Regions from separate parts of the Mitsuokella jalaludinii genome, predicted to be linked through region 2. Evidence: riboswitches for the same ligand, from Rfam matches in the RefSeq annotation. Region 2 holds a riboswitch; the other holds the start of a gene.
The links. Region 2 has a riboswitch for molybdenum cofactor ahead of modA (molybdate ABC transporter substrate-binding protein). Riboswitches for the same ligand answer to the same signal wherever they lie in the genome.

Region 1 (14,406 bases), 910 kb from region 2:
ATCGCGGCCATGACGGGGGCTCACCTGACGGTCCTCATGGTCGTCGATCTCAACAAGCATGTGGCGGCCTTTGAACAGGTCAGCCTCAGCGGCTACGTGCCGGCAGAACTCAAGATCGCGGCATACCAGTTCCTCGCGGATCTCATGCATGTCGTCCCGCCGGAGATCAAGGCGAGGACGCGCGTTGAGGTCGGCAATCCAAGCGAAGTCATCTGCGATGTGGCCGACGAGGAGCAGAGCGACCTCATCATCATGGGCTCGCGCGGCTTTGGCACGTTCCGGAGCATGCTTGTCGGCTCGGTCTCCCACTACGTCCTGCAGCAGGCACACTGCCCCGTGCTCATCGTCAAGGGCATGCCGGACGACTGGGACGATGAGGAGAATTACCTCGCACCTGCTGATGAGTGAGCAGACAATGACATAAGAGAGACATACCAGAATGATAAGATGCCACCTGTTGTAAAATGTATCTACGACAGGTGGCATCTTGTCGTGTCACATAGTATAATAGAGGAGTATTATCGCAATTGGGGAGAGAAAGCTATGCATGTAGAATATCTGATGGGCAATGAGGCCATTGCCATGGGGGCTGTTGCAGCCGGCGTCAATGTCGTCGCCGGCTATCCGGGCACGCCTTCGACGGAGGTCCTCGAGACGGTTGCCCGACAAAATCCGGATGGCAAGATCCACGTGGAGTGGTCGACGAATGAGAAGGCCGGCATGGAAGTGGCGGCGGGCGCTGCCTGGTCGGGTGCCCGCGCACTTGTGACGATGAAGCAGGTCGGCCTCAACGTCGCCTCGGACCCTTTGATGAGCCTTGAGTATCTCGGCGTCAAGGGTGGTCTCGTCGTGCTCGTCGCCGACGATCCGGGGCCGATTTCCTCGCAGACGGAGCAGGATACGCGCCACTTCGCTTCGTTTGCCAAGGTGCCGTGCTTCGATCCTTCGAGCGTGCAGGAAGCGTACGAGATGATCCAGGAAGCGTTCGACTTCTCGGAGCGCTACCACACGCCTGTCTTCCTGCGCCCGACGACGCGCATCGACCACGGCTATGCCTCCATCACGGTTAAGGATGAAAGCGAGTACTGCGTCCATGAGCCGGAAGGCTTCGAGCGCGATCCGGCGCGCTGGGTCATCTTTCCGCGCCTCTCGTACCGGGCGCATCAGGCAATCGAGCAGCGCAATGAAGAGCTTGGTGAGGTATTCTCGTCGTATGCACGCAATCAGCTGGAGCTGGGCGGTGCTTCGTGCCGCCGCGGCATCGCGACGCAGGGCGTCAGCTACTCGTACGTCGCGGAGACGCTCGCAGAGCGGGCGGATGAGGCGAGAGAAATGCCGCGCGTGCTCAAGGTCGCGACGCCCTTCCCGTTCCCCGAGAAGCTGGCGGTGGAGTTCCTGCAGGGGCTCGACGAGGTGCTCTGCATCGAGGAGCTCGACCCCGTCATCGAGCGCGAGCTCATCTTCCTCTGCGGCAAGTACCAGCTGCCCGTCAAGATTCGCGGCAAGCTCACGGGCGATGTCAAGCGGGCCGGCGAGAACACGCGTGATACGGTCTACGATGACATCGCCGCCTTTATGGGATGGCCGAAGGCGGAGACCTCGGCGCTGCCGGAGCCGCCCGTCTCCGTCGTGCGCCCGCCGGTCCTCTGTGCCGGCTGCCCGCACCGCGCTTCATTTTACGCGGTCAAGCGCGCGATGAAGGGCCAGAAGAGCGTCTTCTGCGGCGATATCGGCTGCTACACGCTCGGCAATGCCATGCCGCTCGACATGGTCGACACCTGCCTCTGCATGGGTGCGGGCATCGACATCGCGCAGGGCATCGGTGCCGTGACGCCCGGCATGAAATGCTTTGCCTTTGTCGGCGATTCGACCTTCTTCGCCTCGTCGATCACGGGCATCGTCAACGGTGTCTACAATCAGGCGGATCTCACAGTCTGCATCCTCGACAACTCGACGACGGCCATGACGGGCCATCAGCCGCATCCGGGCACGGGCCATACGATGATGGGCCAGATCGTCGACAAGGTCTCCATCGAAGAGACGCTCAAGGGCATCGGCGTCAAGACGGTGCGCACGGTCGATCCGCTCGACCTCGAGGCAGCCATCAAAGCCGTCAAGGATGTGGCAGCTGAGCCAGGCGTTAAGGCCATCATCTTCAAGTCGCCGTGCATCGCGATCGTCAAGCCGCTCGGCAAGGCCGAGGTCCTTCAGGACGCTTGCCGCAAGTGCAAGAAGTGCATCCGCGAGATTGGCTGCCCCGGCATCGTCGTCGAGGACGGCAAGATCATGGTCGACGCTTCACAGTGCACGGGCTGCGGCATCTGCGCGGACATCTGCCCGTTCGATGCCATCGAGGTCACATCGTTTGAGAAACGAGAAGGGAGCGCAAAATGATGCAGAAGAATATCATCCTGACGGGCGTCGGCGGACAGGGCACGGTGCTCGCCTCGAAGCTCATCGCGGCGGCCGCGATGAAGAAAGGGCTGCCCGTCATGAGCGCGGAGACGATCGGCATGGCCCAGAAGGGCGGCGCTGTCTTCAGCCACCTGCGCATCGGCGAGGGCGTCAGGAGCCCGATGATACGGCGCGGCACGGCAGACCTCCTGCTGGCCTTCGAGCCGGCGGAGGCCGTGCGCATGCTGCCGTACCTCAAGAAGGACGGCATGGTCGTCGTCAACTCGCATCCCATCATGCCCGTTACGGCGGCGCTCAAGGGCACGGATTACACGGGGGCGGAGATGGTCGCTTATCTCCGGGAGAACGCGGCGCATGTCCTCGTCCTCGACGGTCAGGAGGCCGTCGAGACGATCGGCAACCCGAAGACGCTCAACGTCATCATGCTCGGCGCGGCTCTCGAGAGCGGTGCGCTTGACTTCCTGACGGAAGAAGATGTGCTCGAAGCCATCCGCGAGAAGGTCAAGCCGAAGTTCGTTGCGCTCAACGAGAAAGCCCTGCGCTATGCGTTTGAGTTGGCTCGTCCGTGACGGATGTGTGGATTTGTCGAAGATAAAGGCAGGTATTTTTATGGAAATCTCGAATGAACAGCTCGCGCTCGTCAATGAGCGCATCGCCCAGCTCCTCCACGCAGACAGCTTCTACGGCAAGCGCCTGCGCGAGCACGGCATCGACGGCGTATCCTCTCCGGAGGACTTCAAGAAACTGCCGTTCTCGGAGAAAAAGGACCTCCGCGACGCCTATCCGCTCGGGCTCATGAGCGTGCCCGAGGAGAAGATCGTGCGCATGCACTCCTCGTCGGGCACGACGGGCAAGCCCGTCATCATCCCGTATACGGCCAAGGACGTCGAGGACTGGGCCACGCAGTTTGCGCGCTGCTACGCGATGGCAGGCGTGACGAATCGCGACCGCGTGCAGATCACGCCGGGCTATGGCCTCTGGACGGCCGGCATCGGCTTCCAGGCCGGCTGCGAGAAGCTCGGCGCCATGGCCGTGCCGATGGGCCCGGGCAACACGGAGAAGCAGCTGCAGATGATGATGGACATGGAGAGCACAGTCCTCTGTGCGACGAGCTCCTATGCACTGCTGCTGGCCGAGGAGATCGAGAAGCGCGGCATCAAGGACAAGATCCACCTGCGCAAGGGCATCATCGGCTCGGAACGCTGGAGCGAGAAGATGAGGAAGTCCATCTGCGAGAAGCTCGGCATCGACGCCTACGACATCTACGGATTGACGGAAGTCTACGGCCCGGGCATCGGCATCAGCTGCGACGCGCACGACGGCATCCACTACTGGGATGACTTCGTCTACATCGAGATCATCGACCCGCAGACGGGTGAGAACCTGCCCGACGGCGAGTGGGGCGAGATCGTCATCACGACGCTGCGCAAAGAGGGGGCGCCGCTCATCCGCTTCCGCACGCACGACCTCTCGCGCATCCTGCCGGGCGACTGCCCGTGCGGCAGCAAGTTCCCGCGCCTCGACACGATCCAGGGCCGCACGGACGACATGGTCAAGATCAAGGGCGTCAACCTCTTCCCGAGCCAGATCGAGGAGATCCTCAAGACCTTCCCCGAGGTCTCGAGCGAATACCAGATGCACATTTCGCATCTCGACGGCAAGGACACGATGCGCCTCTACGTCGAGACGAACGGCAGTGTCGACTTCCTCGACCTCGCGAAGCGCATCGCTGAGCGCGTCAAGAGCCGCATTGGCTTCACGCCGCTCGTCAAGGTCGTCGAGATCGGTGTTCTGCCGCGCTCCGAGAAGAAGACGAAGCGCGTGATCGATACACGCTATGAGTGAGCCGCAGGAAATCGTCACGGTCTGGCCTGACTTTGCAGAGGATTTCGCCTGCAAGGCCGACCGCTGCCAGCATAGCTGCTGCCGCGGCTGGGAGATCGATATCGACGAGGCGACGGCGGCGTATTATGCATCGCTGGACGACCCCTTGGGTGAAGCGCTGCGCGCGAACATCGACGTGCAGGCAGACGGCACGCACGCCTTCCACCTGACGGCGGATGAGCACTGCCCCTTCCTGCGCGCGGACGGCCTTTGCCGCCTCATTCGCGAGATTGGCGAGGAGGCGCTATGCGAAGTCTGCACGATGCATCCGCGCTTCTTCATCATGAGTGGCGGTGTCGAGCTTGCGGGCTTTGGCCTGGCCTGCGAGAAGGCGGTCGAACTGCTGCTCGCGGTTGACAGCTTGCGCCTGCGGGCGGAGGGCGAGAGTCAGTCCTTTGACTTTGGCGCGCTGCTGGCATTCCTCGGCAAGGCGGTACCGCGCGAATGGCTGCTGCCGCCCGCTCGCCTGACGCTCGCGCAGTTCTCGTTCCTGCTCGCGCAAATGAAGGATACGGAACCCATCGATGACGCCTGGCCACAGCAGCTCACAGCCCTGCGCCTGGACTGCCATAAGCTGCTGCCGCGCTATGCGAAACTTCTCGCTGCGCAGGGAGCGGATGCGGCAGAGAAGCTTGTTTCCTATGTCCTCTACCGCCAGCTCGACAAGGCCGAGCGGTATGGCATGGAGGCGCTTTGCCGCTACGCGCGCTTCAACGTCGTCTTCATCTACCTGCTGGCCGCCGAGACAGAGGATCTGCCCGAGGCCGTGCGCCGCTGGTCGGAGCAGATCGAGTACGACGAAGAAAATACCGCACGCCTCATCCGGGCGTGCGGCAGAGCACCATCGTCCATTCTGTGAATCATGCCTCTGCTGAAAAATAAATTCGTGTTCAGGGCATTGCCTGGCGGGCAAGCAGCTGCTGACGGATGAATTTCATGACGAGCCGCTGGTCTTTTGAGATCTGGCGGCTCTTTTTGGTGATGATACAGCTCGTCAGCGAGAGCGGCGTGTCAAACGGGATCGTGACGATATCGGAAAGAGCGGTGACGGCCTGCTCAAAGAGGATGCTGGGGGCCGTGTGGGTGCGCAGGAGGCTGTAGAGCGTAGAGAGGTGCGGCGAGTAGTAGGCGACATTTGGCTCGATGTGCGCCGCGGCGAAGGTGTGCATGAGGAGCCGCGTAACGAAAAACTCCTCCGACAGCAGGACAAGCGGCTCCTGGGCGGCTTCGGCCAGGCTGATGCTCGGGCGGTCTGCCAGTGGATGGCCGGGCCAGGCGATGAATTTGACAGGACGAGAGTCGATGCGCCGATACTGGAGGTCGGGAAGCGTGGAGCCGTCGTAGTTGACGACGGCGAGATCGACTTTTTCCTCCTGCACGAAACGGGCCGCTTCCACCCCGTACGGCTCGACGATGTCGAGCTGTATCTCCGGGTGTTCGTGCTGGAAGGTGTGAAGCAGGCGCGGGATCAAGAAGGAGGCCTGCTGCTGCGGGATGGCGAGGCTGATCTTGCCGTGACGGCAACTCATCTCGCGCACGCCGTCTTCGAATGCATCGACCTCGCGCAGGAGCGCGGTGACTTTCTGATAGAGCTTCTGTCCGTCCTGGCTGATCCGGATCGTGCGGCCGGCGCGCAGGAAGAGATTGAGCCCTGTCTCATCTTCGATGGTCTGCATGGCCTGGCTCAGTGTCGACTGGGCGATGTGCAGCTCTGCTGCGGCATGTGTGATGTTCTGAAGCCGGCAGACGACCAGGAAATAGCGCATTTGCTGAATCGTCATGGAATCATCTCCTATCAGACGTTATGTTGTGGCTGCCATACAATTGTACCGCACCTCTGTCGAAAAACCAATCGGTTTAACCGATGGATTTATCGGATTTATCCGTTTTTCAAATCGCCTTCTCCATGTCATAATAAAGATGTCAAAAGAAAAGAGCTCTGAAAACAGATACATGCATCATAGGAGAAATGGAGAGTGATTATCATGACGAAGAAGAATATCCTGATCGGCATCGCAGCAGCAATCCTTTTTGTATTGCCGGTTTCTGTCAATATCGCTTTGGCTGGCACCGCCGAGAGCACGGAACGAGTACAGCCCATCCCGACGGTATACACGGGAAATTCCAGTTATGCCGATGATGCGATGGATTGTGATTATGTGCTGGAGTGAATGATTTGCTACATCCAAACAGAACACCCCGCGCTGCAAGACTTGCTTGCCAGTGCGGGGTGTATTTTTTAGATCATCGCAGGGGAATGGCCAGCAGGTGTCTTGTCTTAGAAGGTTGCGCGGGACTTTCGGCCTGCGCTAGAATAGAGGAAAGGGGGCGATTGGATGAAGCGGCTTGTCATGCATGTGGATATGGATGCGTTCTTTGCTTCAATTGAGCAGCGCGATCACGAGGAGTACCGCGGGAAGCCGCTGATTGTCGGCGGGCTTTCCGGGCGCGGTGTCGTCTCGACTTGCTCTTACGAGGCGCGCCGTTTCGGCGTGCACTCGGCGATGCCAATCGTGCGGGCGAAGCGGCTCTGCCCGCAGGGCATCTTTATCGAAGGCGACTACGCGCATTACCGCGCGGTGTCGCAGGGGATCTTCGCGATCTTTGCGCGCTACGCGCCCGTCGTCGAGCCGCTGTCCATCGACGAGGCGTTCCTCGACCTCACGGGCATGGAGCTCCTGATGGAGTCGCCGCGCGCTTATGCCGAGAAGCTCAAGGCGGAGATCCGCGAAAAGACGGGCCTCGTCGCCTCTGTCGGCATCGCGCCGAATAAATTCCTCGCGAAATTGGCCTCGGATCTCGAGAAGCCGGACGGCCTCGTCATCATCACGGAGGAGGGGAAGCAGGCCGTCCTCGACCCGCTGCCAGTCGGCCGCATCTGGGGTGTCGGCGAGAAGACGGCAGCCAGGCTCGAAGCGCTGCGCATCCGCACGATCGGCCAGCTCCGGCGGACGCCGCGCGAGAAGCTCGTCCGCAGCCTCGGCGCGCACATGGCGGACCACCTGCTCGCGCTGGCCTCGGGCATCGACGCGCGGCCTGTGGCGCCGCGCGAAGCGGCGAAGTCCATCGGCAAGGAAGTCACATTCCCCGCGGATATCGAGTCCGTAGAGGAAGTGGAGCGGGTACTTCTCGACCTTTCCGAGAAAGTCGGCTACCGCCTGCGCCGCAAGGGCTGCAAGGGGCGGACCATCCAGCTCAAACTGCGCCTCGGCGACTTCCGCACCTACACGAGGAGCCGCACCTTGGCGGAGGCGACGTGCTACGACCGCGACATCTACGAGACGGCGCTCGCGCTCTACCGGGCACTCGGCGTGCATCAGGGCATCCGCCTGCTCGGCATCGCTATTTCCGGCTTTGACACTTCAGGCGCCATCTCACTCTTTCACGAGGAGGTGCGCAAGGAGAATCTCTACGCCGCCATCGATTCCATCAAGAAGCGCTTCGGAGAGCAGGGCATCACTAAGGCACATCTGCTCAAGAGAGAACGTGCGGATGATGGCGATAAAGAGGATGAGGTGTGAAAAATATTATAGGAAAAGGGCAGCAAGTCTGCTAAAATAAGAAAAGATACGATACGACTCCGAGCGAAATCCGCTAAGGCCGGGCATCATGGGCTGGCTATGTGGACGAGCCAGGGTCCCGGGGGAAACGCCGGGGCCTTCCGTGATTGAAAAGGGGCGAAATCCAAGGGGCGAAGACCATCCTTTTGCAATTGCGGGAGGATGGTCTTTTTGATTGATTTTTGATGATTCGCACAATATGCACGTGTGCAGCAGATAGGAGAGATGAGCGCGATGAAGGAAATCAGGACAGTCGATGCAGTCGGGCAGGTGCTCTGCCACGATATCACGCAGATCGTGCGCGGCGTGACGAAGAATGCGCGGTTCCGCAAGGGCCATGTGATCCAGGAAGAGGACGTCCCCGTACTGCTCTCGCTCGGCAAGGACCACATCTACGTCTGGGATGAGGATGCGACGGAGATGCACGAGAATGAGGCGGCCGATGTCCTACGCGAGCTCTGCCAGAACGAGCATATGACGGCGACGGCGCCGAAGGAGGGCAAGATCGAGCTCATCGCGGACTGCGACGGCGTATTCCAGGTCGATGAAGACCGCTTTGATGCGGTCAATGAGCTCGAGGATGTCACGATCGCGACGCTCGCGCAGAACATGCCGGTCAAGAAGGGCATGAAGCTTGCGGGCATGCGCGTGACGCCGCTCTTCATTGCACGCGAGAAGATGGAGGAGGTGCGCCGCACGGCAGGTACGGAGCCGCTCCTTCGCCTGCTGCCGTACCGCAAGGACCTCAAGGTTGGCGTCGTGACGACGGGCACGGAGGTCTTCCTCGGCCGCATCGAGGACACCTTCACGCCGGTCATCGCGGCAAAGCTCAAGAAATTCGGCCTGACGATCGCGGAGCACCGTCTGTCGGATGACGTGACAGAGCACACGAAGGCGGCTATCGAGGAGCTCCTGGACCTCGGTATGGACATCATCCTCTGCACGGGCGGCATGAGTGTCGACCCCGACGACCGCACGCCGGCGGCCATCCGCGATGCCGGCGTCGACATCGTGACGTACGGAGCACCTGTGCTGCCGGGCGCGATGTTCCTGCTCGGCTACTCTGTGCGCGAGGGACGCGAGGTCACGGTCATGGGCCTGCCTGGCTGCGTCATGTTCGACAAGGCGACGGTCTTCGACATGATCCTGCCGCGCGCGATTGCCGGTGACCGCGTGACGCGCAAGGAGATCCGCCACTTCGGCATCGGCGGCCTCTGCATGCGCTGCGAGGTCTGCCGCTATCCCATCTGCCCCTTCCAGAAGTAAAGCGAGGTTGCTCATGCAGGATATTTCTCTGGAGCAGGCCATCTCGGTCCTGCTCGAACACACGAAGAAAATCGAAGCCGTCGAGGAGGTGCCTCTTTTAGAGGCGCTCGGGCGCGTCCTCGCTGAGGATGCTGTCGCGACATTTGACAATCCGCCGTTCGACCGCTCGCCGCTCGACGGCTACACCTTTGCGGCCGCCGGCACGAAGGGGGCGACGAAGGAGGCACCGGCTGCCTTTACGGTCATCGGCGAGGAGTGCGCCGGGGATTTCTTCGCGGCAGAAGTGCCAGCGGGCTCGGCTGTGCGTCTGATGACGGGCGCGGCCATCCCAAAGGGCTGTGACTGCGTCGTGCGCCAGGAAGATGTCACGGTGGAGGATGGCCGCATTTTTGTGCCGTACGAGCTCCACCATCACGAGAACTACTGCTTTGCGGGCGAGGATGTCCGCAAGGGGACACGGGCTGTCGAGCGTGGCACGGAGCTCACGGCGGCACATCTCGGCGTGCTCGCGAGCCTGGGATTCGGCACGGTCAAGGTCCTCCGCCGTCCGCGCGTCGCGATCGCGAGCACGGGCGATGAGCTCGTGCTGCCGGGTGAGCCGCTGCGCCCCGGCAAGATCTACAACAGCAACCTCTACGCTCTTGCGGGCAGGCTGCGGGAACTCGGCTTTGAGCCGGAGGTGCTTGGTATCCTGCCGGATGACGCCGAACAGGCGGCTGCTGTCATCGCTGACTGGCAGGCGAAGGCGGACCTCTTCCTGACGACGGGTGGCGTCTCGGTCGGCAAGAAGGACATCATGCACGAGGTCGTCCGCCTCATCGGCACGCGCCTCTTCTGGCGCGTCTGCATCAAGCCGGGCGCTCCTGTCATCGCCTACACGGTCGGCGATATGCTCGGCATCGCGCTCTCGGGCAATCCGTTCGCGTCCTACGCGACGTTCGAGCTCCTGACGCGCCCCGTGCTCGAAGCGTTCTCGGGCCGCAGCCCTGTCGCAGGCCGTGCGGTCGAGGGCTTCCTCGCCGATGCGTTCCCGAAGCCGAGCTACGGGCGGCGCTTCATCCGCGCGCATTACGAGGCGGGCATCTTCGAGATCCCGGCGCAGCACGACTCGGGCTCGCTCTTCTCGGCGGCTGGCTGCAATGCGCTGATTGACATCCCGGCCGGCACGGGGCCTCTCATGGCCGGCACGCGGGTCAAGGGCGTTCTTCTTTGAGGTGATAGTATGTACGACCGCTACCAACGAAAAATCGAATACGTGCGCATCTCGCTGACGGACCGCTGCAACCTGCGCTGCCGCTACTGCATGCCAGAAAATGGCGTCGAGAAACTCCGGCACGAGGACATCCTGCGCTTTGACGAGATCGTCCGCATCGTGCGGGCGCTGGCCTCGCTCGGCGTGCGCAAGGTACGGCTGACGGGCGGCGAACCGCTCATCCGGCGAAACGTCGTCGAGCTCGTGCGCGAGATCCGCTCTGTGCCGGGCATCGAGTCCGTCGCGTTGACGACGAACGGCGTCCTGCTCGCGGACATGGCTGAAGACCTCGTGCAAGCCGGGCTCACGGGCGTCAACATCAGCCTCGACACGCTCAAGGCGGCTTCCTTTACGGAGCTCACGCGGCGCCCGTTCTTCGCGCGCGTCGAAGATGGCATCGAGGCCATCGCGGCGACGGGGCTTCGCGATGTCAAGTTCAACTGCGTGCCGATTGCCGGCGTCAATGAGGTGGAATTGCCGGAGCTCGTCGCGCGCTTCACGCGCGAGCGACCCTGGAAGTTCCGCTTCATCGAGCTCATGCCGATTGGCTGCGCCTACGAGGCGGGGCTCAGGGGACTGCCGATGGCGGAGGTCAGGAGCAGCCTCGAGGCGGCGTTTGGCCCGCTGCGGCCCGTCCTGCCGGAACGCGGTGTGCACGGCCCTGCCGTCTACTACCAAGCTGATGGCTTTGCGGGGCAGGTCGGCTTCATCGACGCGATGGAGCATCAATTCTGCTCCTCGTGCAACCGCGTGCGGCTGACGGCGGAGGGTTTCCTGAAGCTCTGCCTCAATGCGAGGACGGGCACGGATCTCCGGGGAATGCTGCGCAGCGGCATGAGCGACGACGGGCTCAGGCATGCCCTGCAGCAGGCAATCTACCACAAGCCGCAGGAACATTATTTCAAGGCGGCATCGTATGACGAGAAGGACAGCCGGGCCATGTATCAGGTCGGCGGCTGATGGCAAGCGGATAGAGATAGAAGCATATCCGGATAGAATGGAGGATATTCATGGGAACGATCAAGGCACTCTGCATCAGTGAGAAGAAGGGCACGCTCAAGACGCCGGTACACAAGGCGCTCTTCCAGACGGAATGGGGCATGGTCGGCGATGCGCACGCGGGCAGATGGCATCGTCAGGTCAGCTTCCTCGGGCTCGCGGAGATCGAGGAGTTCCGCAAGCGCGGCATCGATGTCAAGCTCGGCGCCTTCGGCGAGAACATCGTCGCGGAGGGCTTCCACTTCAAGGAACTGCCGGTCGGCACGCGCCTGCGCGCCGGCGAAGTCTGGTTCGAGATCACGCAGATCGGTAAGGAATGCCACAAGAGCTGCGCGATAAGGAGTCAGGTCGGCGACTGCATCATGCCGCGCGAGGGCGTCTTCGCGCGCGTGCTACACGGCGGCTGGATCGAGGAAGGCGATGCGCTTGAGATCACAAAAGAGAAAATCCCTCTCGATGCGGCCATTATCACGGCGAGCGACAAGGGCAGCAAGGGGCTGCGCGAGGACGAGAGCGGCGTGAAGGTGCAGGAGATGCTCGAGGCAGCTGGCTACACGGTGGCCGAGAAGGTCATCCTGCCCGACGAGCAGCACGACCTTGAGCACAAGATGCGCTCCTTCGGCGACCGCGGCATCGCGCTCGTCGTCACGACGGGCGGCACGGGCTTCTCGGTCCGCGACGTCACGCCCGAGGCGACGCTTGCCGTCTGCGAGCGCCTGGTGCCAGGCATCCCTGAAGCGATGCGCGCCCTCTCGATGCAGGTGACGCACCGCGCGATGCTGAGCCGCGCACAGGCCGGCATCTACAAGCGCACGCTCATCGTCAATCTGCCAGGCAGCCGCAAGGCCGTCGAGGAATGCCTGAGCTTCGTGCTGCCGGAGCTCTTGCACGGCATCGAGATCCTGCGCGGCGATGCCGGTGAATGCGCGCGCAAGTGACGCGACAGAGGAGAGACAATCGTGGAATTTTCGGATGCTTCACTGCTGATCATCGCGGGCGGCAAGAGCTCGCGCATGGGGCGCGATAAGCGCTTCCTGTCATATGATGGCGAGGGGCTGCTCGAGCGGCTCGCGCGCAGGGCGGCAGCCCTGCCCTTTGCGGAGCGCTGCCTCTGCGTGGAGGAAAGGACGCCTGCCCTGCAGGATATCGCGGAGCGCTATGGCCTGACGCTCGTCGAAGACGGTGTGCAGGGCCGGGGTCCGATGGAAGGCCTGATGCGCGGCCTGTCTAAGATAGAGGCAGGCTATGCACTGGCCGTCTCATGCGATATGCCGTTCCTCGAGCTCGCGGAGCTCCGGCCTCTCTTGAAGGCAGCGGAGGAGGGAAGCTGTCAGGCCGTCCTGCCTCGCGCAGGGCGCCGCCAGCCGCTGGCAGCCCTCTATCGCTGGGACCTCTCAGCGCGCTTTGCCGAGGCCCTCGCGAGGGGGGAGCGCAAGCTCGGCATCGTCATAGACTCTGTCCCGCACGCTTATGTGGATTTCCCGGACGCGGCGTTGTTCTTCAATGTCAACACCGTTGCCGACTGGCATCTGGCCTGCGGGCGCATGGCCAACGAACGGCGCAGCCGCCCGCTCGTGACGATCTCGGCGCCCGTCTCGAACACGGGCAAGACGACGTTCATCGAGCGCGTGCTGCCGGAGCTTCGCGTGCGGGGCATCCGCGTCGGTGTCGTCAAGGGCGACTGCCACGGCTACGATGTCGACGAGCGGGGCAAGGACAGCTGGCGCTTCAAGGAGGCGGGCGCTGCGGGCGTCGCCGTCGTCTCGCCGAACGGCTACTTTATCGAGCAGCGGACCGCAGAGCGCGCAGACCTCGTAGCCATTGCCGCACGCTTCACGGATATTGACCTCGTGCTCATCGAGAGCCGCCGCCATGGCACGGCCCCGCGCATCGAGCTCTTCCGCGAGCGCGGCGAGCTCACGCTGCCTTGTGATGCAGCAGCCTGCTTCACCAAGCCGCAACAGGGATTGACGGAGGTCAGGGAATACGCCCTCGACGATGCGGCGAAGGCGGCAGAGGTCATCGTCTTCCTCATGGGGAATAAGCGAATAGGTGTTTGAAATCAGGTGACAGCCTGCTCATTCGAGCAGGCTGTTTTTGTGTCAGGCTAGTTTTTCATCGCATCTGTGAAAAAAGTTGTTTACAAGCGGATTAAGAAGTGCAATAATAATAAAAAATGATACGAAAACATATTAATAAATTTTAATAATGCAAAATAGGAGGAAGCTATGGTGCAGGCAAGAGAGGAAGAACTCATCGATTACCCCGTCATCCGCTATGTGAGCGAGAAGGATTCCTTTGTGGACGATCACAAGTACACATCTATGGAGTGCTATCTTGACATCTACCTCAATGGAAAGCGCTTTACGACATCGTTCTGTTCACCGGGTGACCACACGGACCTCGTCATCGGCATCCTGGCGCAGATGGGCCAGATTCGCACGTACGACGACATCGTCCGCATGGATATCGACGAGGAGACGCTGCAGGCTGTGGTCGTGACGACGGCGGAGGCACAGGCATGGGCCGCCGGCAATGCGACAGACCCGCGCTATTTCCGCGCCCGTGAGATCCTGGACTGCGAGCCGGAGAAGATTTTCGAACGTCCGCGCGATGTGCGCTTCAAGGCCGGCGATATCCTCGCCTGTGCCGACAAGCTGCTCGCAGAGCTTGCGGCCACGCACGAGAAGACGAACGGCGTGCACAGCGGCATCATCTGGGACCAGCAGGCCGAGAAGATCCTCGTCTTCCGCGAGGACATCGGCCGCCACAATGTCTTTGACAAGCTCTACGGATGGACGCTGCGCAACCATGTTGACATCACGGACAAGATCATCATCTTCAGCGGGCGCTGTTCGTCTGAGATGATGATGAAGCTCGGCCGCATGGGCATCTCGACGGTTGCGGCAAAGTCCGTGCCGACGACGCTCTCGCTGGCGCTCGCCAAGAAGCTCGGCATCACGCTCGTCGCGCGCATGGCCCCGGGCAGCTTCTGCGTCTACACGAATCCGGAGCGCATCATCTGCTGAC
Region 2 (14,406 bases):
GCTTCACGAAGATGGGCCTGCCGTGCTTCGAGCCGAAGGGCGCCTTCTACATTTTCCCGGACATCACGAGCACGGGCTACACCTCCGACGAGTTCGCCGAAGAACTCCTCAAGGCCGAGCACGTCGCCCTAATCCCGGGCTCCGCCTTCGGTGCCTGCGGCGAGGGCCATGTACGCTGCTCGTACGCGACATCCATCGACAAGATCTCCGAGGCGCTCGCGCGCATCGAGAACTTCCTCAAGAACCACAAGCGGTAATCCGCTGCACCGCGCTCCGTCCGTATTTCTCGTACTGACGGGGCGTTTTTTCTTGCTTGAATTTTCTTCATCGCATTGCTGTAAGATGCACCAAATCCTCCTTGATATTGGCCTGCTCCGTGCTATAATGGAACCATTCTCAAATTGAACATCAATTCGCCATTTCATTTGGGTCGGCGTCTATGGAGCCGGCAGAAAGGAGATCTTATGGACTGGGCAAAAGGCTACATGCTCATCACTCTCGTCGCATTCCTTTGCGAGTACATCCGCCTGCGCGTGGATTATCACATCCTGGAGGTCGTCATCATGGTGGCTGCCATACCGTTCGCCATCTTCGCCGTCTGCGTGCTCCTCTACCTCGTGCTCTCTGTGCTGACAGACCGCGTCTGTGACCTCATCGAAGTGAGCCGCGCCAAGAACCACGGCATGCGCACCGATCCCTGACGCACAGCAGACAAAATTGACAAGCCCGTGCGTTTCATGCTATACTATCTTTTGTTCCCAGTGAACAACATGCGCTCGTAGTCCAGTGGATAGGACGTTGGCCTCCGGAGCCGAAAGCGGCAGTTCGACTCTGCCCGAGCGCACCACTTGAAATCATGCCCGCTCTTTCGAGCGGGTTTTTTGATGCAAAAAGCAGCCTCCCTCGCGGGCAGGCTGCTTTTCTTGTATTAGGACTCCCCGTTCTCGAGGATGTCCTGTATCTTCGTCTTCATGATGTCGAAGGCCACATCGTTGAGGCCGCTGTTGATGACGATGTCGGCGAGATTCTTCGTCGGCTCGACGTAGAGATAGTGCATCGGCTTGACCGTCGTCAAGTACTGGCTGATGATGTTCTCGAGGTCACGGCCGCGCTCGTTCATATCGCGCAGCACGCGGCGCAGGATGCGCTCATCGGCATCGGCCTCGACGAAGATCTTGATGTCGAAGAGATTGCGCAGGCGCTCATCCTGGAAGATCAGGATGCCCTCGACGATGATGACCTGGCTCGGCTCGATGACCTTCGTCTCCTTAGAGCGCGTGTGGCGCGTAAAGTCGTAGACGGGACACTCGATGCTCTTTCCCTCACGCAGCGCCTTGAGATGCGCGACGAGCAGGTCCGTCTCCAAAGAGTCCGGATGGTCGTAGTTGATGTACTGGCGCTGCTCAAACGGAATCTCGTCATGTGCCCTGTAGTAATCATCGTGATAGATGACCGTGACGCGGTCCCCGAAATGCGCCTTGAGCCGGTTCGTGAATGTGGACTTGCCCGAGCCCGTGCCGCCCGCAATGCCGATAATCGTCGTCTTCAATTCTGAAAGCCCCTTCCTGTATCGTATGAACATTACCTATTATCCTATCACAGATTCCGCTCCCTGTCTGCCCCCAGCGGACCGATAATATCCACCTTCAGCAGCTGAAGTACGGCTTCAACAGGAGCGTCAGGAAGAACAGCACCGAGGAGATCACGACGATCGTCGCACCGGCGGCCATGTCGAAGTAGTAGGCGAGCATCAGGCCGAGAAAGCCCGAGAACATCGCGATGAGCACCGAGAAGAGGTGGTACTGCTTGACGTTGTTGGCGATATTGCGCGCGCCGGCCGCCGGCAGAACGAGCATCGCGTTGATGATCAGGATGCCGACCCACTGGATGCTGATGGAGACGACGACGGCGAGCAGCGAGGCAAAGGCGCTCTCGATCCAGAAGGCGGGAATGCCGCGGCTGCGCGCGAATGACGAATTGATGGAGAGCACGAGCAGCTGGTTGAAGAGCAGCCCCCAGGCGATGAGGCCGAGCACGAAGACGACGGCCAGCGCCGAGAGATCGTCCGGCGTGATCGACAGGATGTCGCCAATGAGGAACGAGGAGAACTTGTTGAAGCCGCCGCCGTGGCTCATGATCATGAGGCCGAGCGCGATGGCCGTTGCTGAGAACACGCCGATGATCGTATCCGTCGAAGCCGTGCTCTTGTTCTTGATGTAGGTGATGAAGAGCGCGAAGACGACCGAGAAGACGACGAGCGACAAGAGCGGCGAAACGGAGCCCAGGAGCACGCCGATGGCGATGCCGGTAAACGCGCCGTGGCCGAGTGAATCCGAGAAGAACGCCATGCGGTTCGAGACGACCATCGTGCTGATCAGGCCGAAGAGCGGCGTGACGAGCAGCACGGCCAGGAAGGCATTCTTCATGAAGTTGCTGCCGAGCCATGCAAACGGCAGGACCGCATCCATCAAGCTGTAAATCGTATCCATCATGCATCCGCCCCCCTCGCTTCATCTGCTGTATCCCCAGCCGTGTCCTGCGTGCCCGCAGGGATATCCGCCGCCGCTTCCTGTGCGGATTCACCAGCCAGCATGCCAAAGATCTTCTTGGTGCGCTGGTCGGCAAAGACCTCTTCCGGCGTGCCGCTCATGACGACGCCCTTATTCATCAGGACGACCTGGTCGGCGTGCTTGGCCACCATGTTGAGGTCGTGCGAGATCAAGATGATGGCCATGTCCTCCTTCTCGCGCAAATCTGCAACAATCTCATAGAAGAGTTCGAGGCCGTTCTGGTCGACGCCTGAGACAGGCTCGTCGAGAAGCAGGAGGTCAGGCATCGGGTCGAGCGCGAGCGCCAGGAGCACGCGCTGCAGCTCGCCGCCCGACAGCGCGCCGAGGCGGCGGTCGATGAGGTGCGCGGCGCGCACGCGCTCGAGGCTCCTCAGGACGCGCGGGCGCAGGGATTTGGCCGAGCAGAGCCAGACGGGCCGCCGCGTCAGGCAGGCCATGAAGATGTCCATGACGCTCGTCGGCGAGCTCACATCGAAGCGCAGGTACTGCGGCACATAGCCGATGACGGGATGGCCCGTATGCTTGCCCTTCGCGTCGACGTAATGGAGACTCCCTCCATGCGGCACCTCGCCGAGGATGGCTTTTAAAAGCGTGCTCTTGCCCGCGCCATTCGGCCCGATGAGCGCCGTGAGCTGGCCGCAATGGATGTGGATGTTGACATGGTCGAAGATGGTCAGGCGGCCGATCTTGACCGAGAAATCCTCGATCTTCGTGCAGCAGAGCTTCGTACAATCGCTGCACGACGAGGCGTGATGATGGAGTATGGTCTTGAACAAGATGCAGTTCCTTTCTTTTTATCTATTCGGTCAGCCTGCGGAAGGCACGGCTGCCCCAGAGCCAGCCGCCCGCCGCATAGGCGATCAGTACGAGAATGGAGAGATACGATACCTCCGCGCCGCTGCCGATGCCGCGCAGGAGGTAGCTCGTATGCGTGAGCGGCAGCAGCTCGATGAAATAGCGCACGACCGTCGGCAGCGACTGCGTCGTGAAGAACGTGCCGCAGAGGAAGGACATCGGCAGCAGGATGTAGGTATTGACCTGCGCCATCTCCTCATACGTGCGGATCTTCATCGCCGCGAGGAAGCCGATCTCCGCAAAGACGATGCAGTTGAGCACGAGTACGAGCAGGAAGAGCGGTGTCATCTGGAAATGCGCACCGAAGAGCAGCGCGAGGATGACGATGATGGCCGACGATATGAGTGCGCGCACGACAGCGGCCGCCACCTTACCGATCAGGAAGGCGTCGGGCCAGATTGGCGCGATCATGTACTCCTCGAGGCTCTTGTGGTAGATGCGCTCCGCGTGCACCGGTGTGATGCTGTTGAAGCTGATGTTCATGGAATTGAGCGCGAGGATGCCCGGCACGAGGAAATCGAGGTAGGTGCCAGAGCTGACCTCGATGCTGCGCCCGAGGCCCCAGCCGAACGCGACGAGGTAGAGCATCGGCGCGACCATGCGCGAGAGGATGAACTTCGCCATGCGCCGCTTGAGCACGACCCAGTCGCGCCAGAACACCGTCGCAATGTCAAAGAGATTCTCCTTGATGTTCATACGCGCCCTCCCTTCCCAGCGGCACCGTCCTCCGCCGTCAGCGCGAGGAAGACTTCCTCGAGATTCGGCAGATCCATCTTCTGGCGCAGATTCGCCGGCGTGTCGAGGTCGATGAGATGGCCCTTCGAGAGGATGGCAACACGGTCGCAGAGCGCTTCTGCCTCCTCGATGTAGTGCGTCGTCAAAAAGACCGTCACACCGCCCTTGGCCATATCCTTGACGAGCGCCCAGATGCGCCGGCGGACCTGCGGATCGAGCGCCACCGTCGGCTCGTCGAGGAACAGGATGCGCGGCCGGTGCAGGAGCGCCCGCACGATGAGCAGCCGCCGCTTCATCCCGCCCGAGAGACGCCTGACGCCGTCGTTTATGACATCGGCAAGCTCGACGTAGCGCAGGAGCTCCTCGATGCGCGCGCGGCGCTCTTCTTTTCCCATGTGATGCAGCCGTGCGTGCAGCTCCAGATTCTCGCCGACCGTGAGGTCCTGGTCGAAGTTGACGTGCTGCGGCACGACGCCGATAAGCGATTTGATGCGCCGCGCATCCCGGCGCGTATCGAGCCCATCGTAGAGGATGATGCCGCTCGTCGGCCGCGCCTGCATGGTCATCATGCGGATCGTCGTCGTCTTGCCCGCGCCGTTCGGGCCAAGCAGCCCGAAGATCTCGCCGTTCCCGACGCAGAGCGTCAAGTCATCGACGGCCGTCTTGAAGGCCGCCCGCCCCGCCTTGTCCTTGTGCGGGAATCTCTTCACGAGATGCTGCACTTCTATCATATTCCTGAAATCCTTCCTCTAATAAACAAAAATTCGATGATACTTCCCTATTCTCTCACACTTTTTTGCAGATGAAAAGGGGTTTTGAGAGGATTTCTCTGTTTTACGGCGAATCATTCTCATATGCAATACAAAGGAGGAATATGCATGAACAAATCATTCAAGCGACTGCCCCTCGGCCTGCCCCTGACGGTCAGCGGCATCGCAACCATCGCCACGATCTTCACGGGGAAGAAACTCCATGTCGCCTTCGGCGCAGTCTGGGGCCTGCTCTCCATTCTCCACGGCCTGCAGCACGCCGGGAAACTCGAGCATGATGTCAAGGCGTTTGCGGGAAAGACCGCGCGCAAAGCCGTCGACAAGGCAGAGTCCATCTCCCTGCACGCCTTTCTCGCCGGCACGGATATCGCCAGCTACGCGCCCGGCCGCATCCGCGTCTACAACCTCGCGCTCGCCGGCAATGACAAGCTCGCCGATCAGGTCTCCTCGTTCGTCCGTTCATTCAGCGGCGTCACGGATGCCAAAGTCGCCCTGAACACCGGCAGCCTGCTCATCACCTATGAACCAGACGAGCTCCGCAAGAACCCGCATCTCGCCAACATCGAAACATTCGTCCGCGAGCACGCCAAGATACGCTGACCTGCAAAGCAGGGATCGAACCAGGAAAAGGGGCTGTGACAAAATGTAAAACCATTTTGTCCACAGCCCCTTTTTGTCGTCATGTCGTTTTATGGCGGAAGAGCCAGCCGGCCAGCGGCATGGTCACAGCCGCCACGGCGAGCATCGGCACAAAGTCCCAGGCGATGTCGCAAAGGCCCGCGCCCTCGAGGTAGATGCGGCGCACGGCATCGATGACGAAGCGCATGGGGTCGGCGTACGTGATGATCTGCAGGAACTCCGGCATATTGTGGATTGGCGTCACGAGGCCGGACAGCAGGACCATCGGGATCATGAGCACGAGCAGGTAAACGAGAACCTGCTGCATATTCTTCGCGACGGACGAAATGGAAAGGCCCAGGCCTGTCGTACTGACCATGAAGATGAAGAGGGTCAAGAGCAGCGTGAACAAGTTGCCGGCAAACGGCACCTCAAACCAGAACCGCGCAATGAGGAAGACCATCGCGGCCTGAAACAGGCCGACGATCACCGGCGGTGTCGCCTTGCCGATCAGGATCTCCGTCGGCGAGAACGGCGTGACGAGCAGCTGATCAAATGTACCCTGCTCGCGCTCTTCCGCAATCGAGAGGCCCGCGAGGAACATGACCTGCACAAAGGCAATCATCGCGAGGAATGAAGGCAGGAAGGTCCAGCGCGAAAGCTGATTCGGATTGAACCACGTGCGCGTCTCAATGGAGACCGGCAGTCTGGAAAAGCCCTTCGCCTCACTCCAAGAAGCGGCGATCTCTGTGACGTAGCTCTTGACCATCGAGGCGATCATCGGATTGCGGCCGTCCGTGATGACTTGTACAGGCGCCGGTTCGCCATGTTCCAGTTTTTTCTCGAAGTCTTCGGGCACGATGATGCCGCCGAGGACTTCGCCGGCATCGATGAGTGTGCTGACTTCCTGTACATTGCCACAGACTGCATAGCACGAGAACGTCGGGGCACCGGCGACATGCGCGAGGAAATCGCGCGCCGAAGAGGTCTCCGAACGATCGACGACAGCATACGGCACTTCCTCGATGTTGTAGTTGGCCGCATAGCCGAACAAAAAGCCCTCGATGATGACGGGCATGACGAGCTGGATCCGCATGCGCGGGTCCTTGAAGAGAGAGAGCAACTCCTTCTGGCAGAGGAAATAAAGGTGGCGCAGAAAACGCTGCAGGGAAATGTTCATGGCTCCACCTTCTTTCGCGTCATATGAAAGGCCCAGCCGAGGAAGAAGAGGGCGAAGCCCAGGAGGATGGCCGTATCGCGCGCGATTAGCGGCCAGTAATTGCCCGAAAGGAAGAGCGATTTCATGAGTTCCAGATAGTAGGTCGTCGGGATGAGGCTGCTGACCACGCGGATGGCCGCAGGCTCCGCATGCAGGTCAAACAGGAAGCCCGACAGCACGACCGATGGCAGGAAGCTGATCATCAGCGAGACATGGCAGGCGAGGAACTGGTTCTTGGTCAGCGCCGAGATGACGAGGCCGATGCCGAGCGATACGACGAGGTAGAGCATCGACTCCCCGATGATCAGCACGAGCGAACCGCGCATCGGCAGGTCGTAGAGCTCGCGGCCGACCACCAGGCAGAGCAACATGCCGATCATGGCAATCACAAAGTACGGGATGGTCTTGGCAAGGATCAGCTCCAGGATCTTCATCGGCGTGACGAACAGCGACTCGAATGTGCCCCGCTCCCATTCCCGCGCCATGACGACGGAAGTCAGGAAGACGCCGCTGATGGTCAGGACGAGCATGAGGATGCCCGGCACATAGAACCACGTGCTCGTATTCGCATCATTAAACCAGATGCGCGGGACGATTTCGATGCCGCCGGCAGACAGGCCGTGCCTGGCACCTTCCTCTGCCGCCCACGTCAGGATGCCCGCTTCGAAATAGCCCTGTGCGCTCATGGCCGTTGTCGCTTCCGTGCCGTTGAGGATCACTTGGAGCTTGCCCCTGCCCTCGGCAAAGCGCGCCGAGAAATCCGGCGGCACGACGAGCATGGCATCGACCTCGTGCCTGCGGATCATCTGCTCCCCCTCCTGCAGGGATGTGACAAAGACCGGCTGAAAATACTCCGATCCCTGCGTGAAGCTCACGGCCTGGCGGGCCAGGGGCGAACTGTCTTCGATGACCACGGCCGTCGGCACGTTCTTGACATCGAGGCTCATGCCGTACCCGATGATCAGAATCAGCACGAGCGGCAGCACGACGCCGAGCGCCAGGCTGCTGTTGTCGCGCAGGAGTTCGCGCGTCTCCTTGCGCATCAGTGCAAGAAGGCGCCGCCAGAATCCACTTGTCATGATACCGCCCCCTTTGCCTTGCTATCCTTCTCCGCCTCACTGCGCGCCTGCTCGACAATCGCGACAAAGATGTCATCCATGGTCGCATCCGGCAGGCGCATGCGCTGGCGGATCTCTTCGGGACTGCCGAGCACGAGCATCCTGCCGTGATCCTGTATCATGAAGCGATCGCAGTACTCCGCCTCTTCCATGAAATGCGTCGTGATGATGATCGTCGTGCCGCGCTCCGAAAGCGCCGTGATTTTCTGCCAGAATGTGCGGCGGGCCAGCGGGTCAATGCCGCTCGTCGGTTCATCGAGGAACAGGATCTCCGGCTTGTGGATGAGCGCAGCGGCCATCGAAAGGCGCTGCTTGTAGCCGCCCGGCAGGCTGCCGGCCGCATGGTCCGCCACGTCCTGCAGGTGAAATTCCCGCAGGACGGCCTGGATGCGCGCGTAGAGATGTGCGCCATAGAGGCCGTAGGCACCGCCGAAAAACCGCAGGTTCTCATAAACGGAAAGGCTGCTGTAAAGCGAGAATTTCTGCGCAACATAGCCGACCTTCGCACGTGCCTCGATGCGGGCCGTGCGCAGATTGACGCCGGCTACGGAGATCTTGCCGCTCGTCGCCGGCAAAAGGCCGCAGAGCATGCGGAACGTCGTCGTCTTGCCCGCGCCGTTTGGCCCGAGCAGACCGAAGACCTCTCCTCGGTGCACCGAGAATGAGGTGTGCGAGACGGCGGTGAAGTCGCCGAACCTGCGCACGAGGTCGTGCACCTCGATCTCCACAGGCGCAGCCACCCTCGAGCGTTCCGAAAAAGTTCCCATCTGCCCGGACGAAGCCGCGGCAGTCTGCACAGCAGGCCCGCCCTGCTCCTGTACATCCTCCTTGAGGAGCGTCATGAAGCCGTCCTCAAGGCGCGGCTCGATGGCTTCAGCCGTTAACGACAAGCGCGCGAGAGGCTTGAGTTCCACAGGATTACCGCGCGTGATGAAGCGGACGACGCCGCCAGACGGCACGGCATCGATAACACTCTTTTCCGCGAGCAGGCGGCTCTGCAGCGAGCGCAGGGGCATCCCCTCCGGCGGCGTCACCTTGTAGCACATGCCCGCTGCGACCTCACGCAGCTTTGCCGGCGTACCGCCTTTCAAGAAATGGCCGTGATTGAGCACATAGACTTTTTCACAGCGTGCCGCCTCTTCCATGTACGCCGTGCTGACGAGCACGGAAAGGCGCTCCTCGCGCACGAGCTGCTGCAGGATCTGCCAAAGCTCGCGACGCGACAGCGGGTCGACGCCGACCGTCGGTTCATCGAGCAGCAGGAGTCTCGGCGAACGCACGAGCGTGCAGGCGAGGCCGAGCTTCTGCTTCATGCCGCCCGACAGCTTGCCGGCGAGGCGCTCCGTAAAGGGCGCCAGCTCCGTCATCTCGAGAAGATGGCGGAAGCGCTGCTGCCTTGTATCCTGCGTCACACCGTGCAGGTCTGCGTAGAGGTCAAGATTCTCCTGTACGGTCAGGTCCTCGTAGAGGCCGAATTTCTGCGGCATATAGCTGAGCAGATCCTGCACCGCCTGCGGTCGTTGCGTGACATCAAGGCCCGCCACCTGCAGGCTGCCGTCCGTCTTGGTCATGAGCCCGCAGACGAGCCGCATCAGCGTCGTCTTGCCCGCACCGTCCGGGCCCACGAGAGCGGTGAGCTGTCCTTCCGGCACAGATAGGTCAATGCCGCCCAGAGCGGTCACCTGCTTGCCGTCCTTCAGGACAAAGACCTTGCTGAGCCCCTTCGCTTCGATGATCTCCATGCGATCACCCCCTGCTCAAAGTTCGATCTTGACTGTCGCCGGCATGCCGAGGCGCAGGACGTTCTCCGCGTCATCGACGTAGATGCGCACTTCGTAGACGAGCGCTGTGCGCAGCTCGTCTGTCTGCACCGTCTTCGGCGTGAACTCCGCCGTATCCGAGATGTAGCCGACCTGCCCAGCGATTGGCTTGTCCCTCTGGCTGTCGATGAAGACCCTGGCGCTTTGCCCCTCGTAGATGTGGCCGAGGTCACTCTCCTTTACGTAGGCACGGACCCACTTCTTGTCGAGCAAGGATAGCTTGAAGACAGGCGTCGAGGGCGAGGCCATGTCGCCCACTTCTAGCAGCCGCGAGCGGATGACGCCCTTCATCGGGGCGCGCAGCTCGTACTGCGAGAGCAGATACTCTTCGCGCGACTGCTCTTCTTCCAATGCCTGCAGATTGGCCTCAGCCGCCTCGATATCCTCTGAGCGCGGGCCGTTGCGCGCCTCGCGCAGGGCCTCCTTGGCCGCCTCAAGCTCCGCCTGCTTGGCTTCAGCCTGTGAGCGGGCGTTGTCAAGATCCTGCTCGCTCACGCCTTCCACGCTGTCGTAGACGGCCTGGCGGCGCTCGTAGATGCCCTGTGCGTTCGAGGCAGCTGCCTCAGCTGCCTTGTAGCGCTGCTGTGCCTGCGCAATCTCTTCGGCACGCGTGCCGTTGTGGAGCTTCGCGACCGTACTCTGCTGCGCCGCGATCTGAGCCTTCGTCTTGCGCAAGTTGATGTTGAGCTCATCCGTGTCGAGGCGCGCGAGGACCTGCCCCTCTTCGACCGTATCGCCCTCCTCGACCAGGATGTCCTTGACGCGGTCACTCCCGCGGAAGGAGAGCGTCACCTCGCGCACGTCGACATTGCCTGAGAGCGTGAGCTCCCGCGCAGCCGCCTGCTTTGCCGCTTCCTCATGGTGATGATAGGCAAAGATTCCCGCGCCGACGAGCAGCACGAGGATGACTGCCAGAATTCCCTTCTGTCTCCGTTTCATGATAATCCCTCCTATCCTTGCCGAACAATCTGCATGCAGACTTTCCCCGCCGCCACGGGCATGGCATCAGGACTCCATCAGCATGATCTTCTCCGGCGGGAAGTATACCGAAAGCACAGGTGCCTTGATAGCCCTCCACTCTGCCTTCGGCAGTTCCCAGCGGATGCAGCTGGCCTGATGCCCGGCGCTCCGGATCATGACGAGATACGAAAAGGTATCCTCGATGACATCCGCGACTTCCATCGAGAAGATGTTGCGCGCAGGGTCTTCTGCCCCTTCGCGGTATTCGAGGAAGTGCGCCCGCAGTCCCGCATACGCGACGGACTGCGGCTCTCTCGCCGCGACCGTCAGGTCGAGCTGCCAGTCTGCTGCCCGCACACGATGCGCATCGAGACGCTCCGCCTTCGAGACATTCTTGCAGCCCGTCAAGAGCGTCGCCGCGAGCGTCTGCGGATTCTCGAAGAGCGCATCGCGCGTATGCGGCGGCTGCATCTGGCCGCGCTCGATGACAGCGGCACGGCTTGCCAGACGATAGACCTCACCGCGGTCGTGCGAGACGAGCACGGCTGCGCCGCCATACGACTTCAGCACCTCGCGGAGTTCCAGCTCCAATTTCCACTTCAGGTAATGGTCGAGCGCCGAGAACGGCTCGTCGAGCAGCAGGATCTTCGCATCGGACGCGAGGATGCGCGCGAACGCCGCGCGCTGCTGCTGGCCGCCCGAGAGTTCCATCGGGTACGCGTTGCCGAGCTCCGTGAGGTCGAAGCGCGCGAGATTCTCGCGCACGCGTGCCTCGCGCTGCTGCCGCGTGCCCCGCGCGACAAAGCGGATATTCTCGGCAATCGTCATATTGGGAAAAAGGGCAAAGTTCTGAAAGAGATAGCCGACGCGCCGCTCTTGCGGGGACAGGTCGATGCCCTGCTCGCTGTCAAAGAGCACCCGGCCGTCGAGCACGATGCGCCCGCGGTCGGGGCGCTCGAGCCCAGCGATGCACTTGAGGGTCATGCTCTTGCCGCAGCCTGAAGCGCCGAGCAGGGCAAAGACCTCATCGCGCAGCGTAAAATCGGCCCGGAGCGTGAAATTGCGCAGTTTCTTCTCAATCTTGACATCTAACTCCATCTCAAACCTCCCGCCGCTGCGGCGCACCAGTACGTGAAATCAGGATATTCATCAGACTGACAAAGACGAGCGAGAAGATGATGATGACCACCGCCCACTCGAAGGCCAAATCGTAGTCGTTGGCCTGCACCGCGGCGTAAACAGCGGTGCTCATCGTCTGCGTGATCCCGGGGATGTTGCCGGCAAACATGATGGTCGCGCCGAACTCGCCGAGCGCACGCGTAAAAGAGAGCACGAGACCCGCGAGGATACCCGAGCGCGCATTCGGCACAAGGACGTACCAGAAAATGCGCCATTCCGAGACGCCGAGCGTGCGCGCGGCGCCGATGATATTGGGATCAAGCTGTTCAAACGCGCCACGGGCCGTGCGGTACATGAGCGGCAGTGAGACAACGATGGCTGCCATGACCGCGGCCTTCCACGTAAAGACAATCGTGATATCGAACTGCAAGAGGAACCTGCCGATAGCGCTGCGGCGCCCAAAGGCGAGCAGCAGGAAAAAGCCGACGACCGTCGGCGGCAGGACGAGCGGCAACGTAATAACGGCATCGGCCAGCCCTTGGAAACGCCGCATGCGCGCGACGGCCAGAGCCAGGCCAATGCCGAGAAAGAACGTGACCACCGTCGCCACCACAGCTGTCTTTATTGTGAGGAAGAGCGGTGCGTATTCCATTATTTCACCTCAAAGCCATACTTCGCAAAGCGTTCCTTGTTCTTATCATTCGAGACGAAGGCCAGGAAATCCTTTGCCGTATCGAGATGTTTTGTGTCATTCAGGATGGCGGCAGGATAGACGATGTCTTTATGCGTGCCTGCCGGGGCCTTGGCTACGACGCGGACATCCTGCGAGATGGCTGCATCCGTCGCGTAGACGAGCCCCGCATCGGCTTCGCCCGAAGCGACCCAGGCGAGGACCTGGCGGACATCTGAGCCATAGACAGCCTTGGCCTTGACCGCATCGAGGATGCCGAGCTTTGTGAGGATTTCCTCTGAATACTGGCCGACCGGCACGCCTTTCGGCTCGCCGAGGGCGATGTGCTGGAGCTTGTCGCTCGTCAGCTGGTCAAACGAGGTGATGTCCTTATCGCTGTCCTTCGGGACGATCAGCACGACTTCATTCTGAAGGAGATCTTTGCGCGTGCCTTCCTTCAGCAGGCCCTTCTTGTCGAGGGCGTCCATCTGCTTCTGCGCCGCAGAGAAGAACAGGTCCGCCGTGCCGCCATTCTCGATGGCCTGCTGCAGCGCCCCTGAACTGCCGTAGTTGAACACGACCTTGACATCTGGGTGCTCTTCCTCGTACGCCTTGCCGATCTCATTCATGACATCGGTCAGGCTTGCCGCTGCAGAGACGTGGAGTTCCACGGGTTCCTTGGCAGATGTGGTCGATTGGCTTTGGCCTCCGCAGCCGCTCGCGAGTGCGAGCAGGCAGACTGCCATCAGTGTGAGTAGTTTTTTCATGGTGCATAGCTCCTTTTCAAAAACGGAAGGCAGTGCCATTTCCAGCACTGCCCTGTGGGTTTGACCCAGGCTCAGCCTCATAGATGAAAGACATCATCCTTAGAGTGCTTTCGCTCGGAGTTTCGACTTATCCATTATAGCGGAAAATGAAGCTCTCTGCCATGAGAAATATCACGCCTCTCACTTCGCTTCGAGCGCATTCCAGGCATCGTTGGCGCGCTCGAGGTAGAGGGACTGGATGGCCGCATTCTCGCCGATGCCGTGGATGTAGGCGTCGACCTTGTAGCCGGCGGCTTCGAGGATCGACTTGTGCGAGTCGGGCTCAGCGCCTGCCATGTCGTTGTTGGCGTGATCGCCGGCGACCATCATCATCGGCATCAGTGTGACGTGCTTGATGCCGTTCTGCTTGAGCTTCGGCATGACCGTCTCGAGCGAAGGCCAGCCCTCGACCGTGTAGACGAAGACATTCTTGTAGCCGAGCTCGTCAATCTTGGCCTGGATGACGGAGTAATAGGCATTCGAGACTTGCGGCGTGCCGTGCGCCATGATCAGGATGGCATCGTGCTTGCCCTGCTTCGGAAACTGCGTCGCGAGCGCCTTGATGGTCTGCGTCACATCATCGGCCTGGCCCTCCTGGCCCTGCCAGTACATCAGCGACGTGCCGAGCGTCATCTTCTTGAACTGGTCCTTGTAGTTGTGGTAGACGCCGAGGTCGTAGTTGTACTCCATGCCCGGGATGACGTCGAGTGAGACGAGTGCCACGCGGCTGTATCCCTCTGCCTTGAGGGCATCAAGTGCCTCCTCCGGCGTCGGGAACTTGATACCCTCGTTCTTCGCCACGCGGTCGATGATGATGTGCGAGGTGTAGGCCGTCACGACCTTGACACCCGGATGCGCCGCCTCGATGGCCTTGACCGTCGCATCAATCGTCTTGGCGCGCGTATCCTTATACGTCGTGCCAAATGTCATGACGACAATGGCATCTTTATCGGCCATATCCTTGAGTGCCGGATTCTCATACTTGAGCACGCCGATCTCCGATGCCTGTTTCAGGGCCATCGTCGCATGCTTCACCTCCGGATTGAGCTGGTACGCCGCCTCTGTCGCAGTCTGGTTCCAGCCGAGAGCAGCCGTGCACACCAGGCCGGCTGCCAGCATCTTCTGCCAATGTTTCATTGTGTTTCC

Region 1: another riboswitch for molybdenum cofactor. It lies ahead of QDI87_RS08950 (molybdopterin-binding protein); the one in region 2 lies ahead of modA (molybdate ABC transporter substrate-binding protein).

What each region holds. Positions count from the first base shown of each region.
Region 1 is NZ_CAKMXA010000001.1:1,916,616-1,931,021, forward strand. Features, by position in the region: gene QDI87_RS08910 (universal stress protein) at 1-408, shown strand, start outside; gene iorA (indolepyruvate ferredoxin oxidoreductase subunit alpha) at 544-2,394, shown strand; gene QDI87_RS08920 (indolepyruvate oxidoreductase subunit beta) at 2,391-2,984, shown strand; gene QDI87_RS08925 (phenylacetate--CoA ligase family protein) at 3,025-4,260, shown strand; gene fliB (flagellin lysine-N-methylase) at 4,253-5,158, shown strand; gene QDI87_RS08935 (LysR family transcriptional regulator) at 5,190-6,080, opposite strand; gene QDI87_RS08940 (hypothetical protein) at 6,285-6,470, shown strand; gene QDI87_RS08945 (DNA polymerase IV) at 6,636-7,820, shown strand; molybdenum cofactor riboswitch at 7,866-7,993, shown strand; gene QDI87_RS08950 (molybdopterin-binding protein) at 8,094-9,125, shown strand; gene glp (gephyrin-like molybdotransferase Glp) at 9,139-10,338, shown strand; gene moaA (GTP 3',8-cyclase MoaA) at 10,348-11,337, shown strand; gene QDI87_RS08965 (MOSC domain-containing protein) at 11,388-12,314, shown strand; gene mobB (molybdopterin-guanine dinucleotide biosynthesis protein B) at 12,336-13,436, shown strand; gene fdhD (formate dehydrogenase accessory sulfurtransferase FdhD) at 13,605-14,405, shown strand.
Region 2 is NZ_CAKMXA010000001.1:1,009,965-1,024,370, forward strand. Features, by position in the region: gene QDI87_RS04765 (pyridoxal phosphate-dependent aminotransferase) at 1-257, shown strand, start outside; gene QDI87_RS04770 (hypothetical protein) at 465-701, shown strand; tRNA gene QDI87_RS04775 (tRNA-Arg) at 773-847, shown strand; gene udk (uridine kinase) at 929-1,549, opposite strand; gene QDI87_RS04785 (metal ABC transporter permease) at 1,647-2,489, opposite strand; gene QDI87_RS04790 (metal ABC transporter ATP-binding protein) at 2,489-3,346, opposite strand; gene QDI87_RS04795 (ABC transporter permease) at 3,369-4,121, opposite strand; gene QDI87_RS04800 (ABC transporter ATP-binding protein) at 4,118-4,891, opposite strand; gene QDI87_RS04805 (HMA2 domain-containing protein) at 5,039-5,530, shown strand; gene QDI87_RS04810 (ABC transporter permease) at 5,610-6,728, opposite strand; gene QDI87_RS04815 (ABC transporter permease) at 6,725-7,846, opposite strand; gene QDI87_RS04820 (ATP-binding cassette domain-containing protein) at 7,843-9,627, opposite strand; gene QDI87_RS04825 (efflux RND transporter periplasmic adaptor subunit) at 9,643-10,644, opposite strand; gene QDI87_RS04830 (sulfate/molybdate ABC transporter ATP-binding protein) at 10,711-11,763, opposite strand; gene modB (molybdate ABC transporter permease subunit) at 11,765-12,436, opposite strand; gene modA (molybdate ABC transporter substrate-binding protein) at 12,436-13,221, opposite strand; molybdenum cofactor riboswitch at 13,215-13,353, opposite strand; gene QDI87_RS04845 (sirohydrochlorin cobaltochelatase) at 13,402-14,397, opposite strand.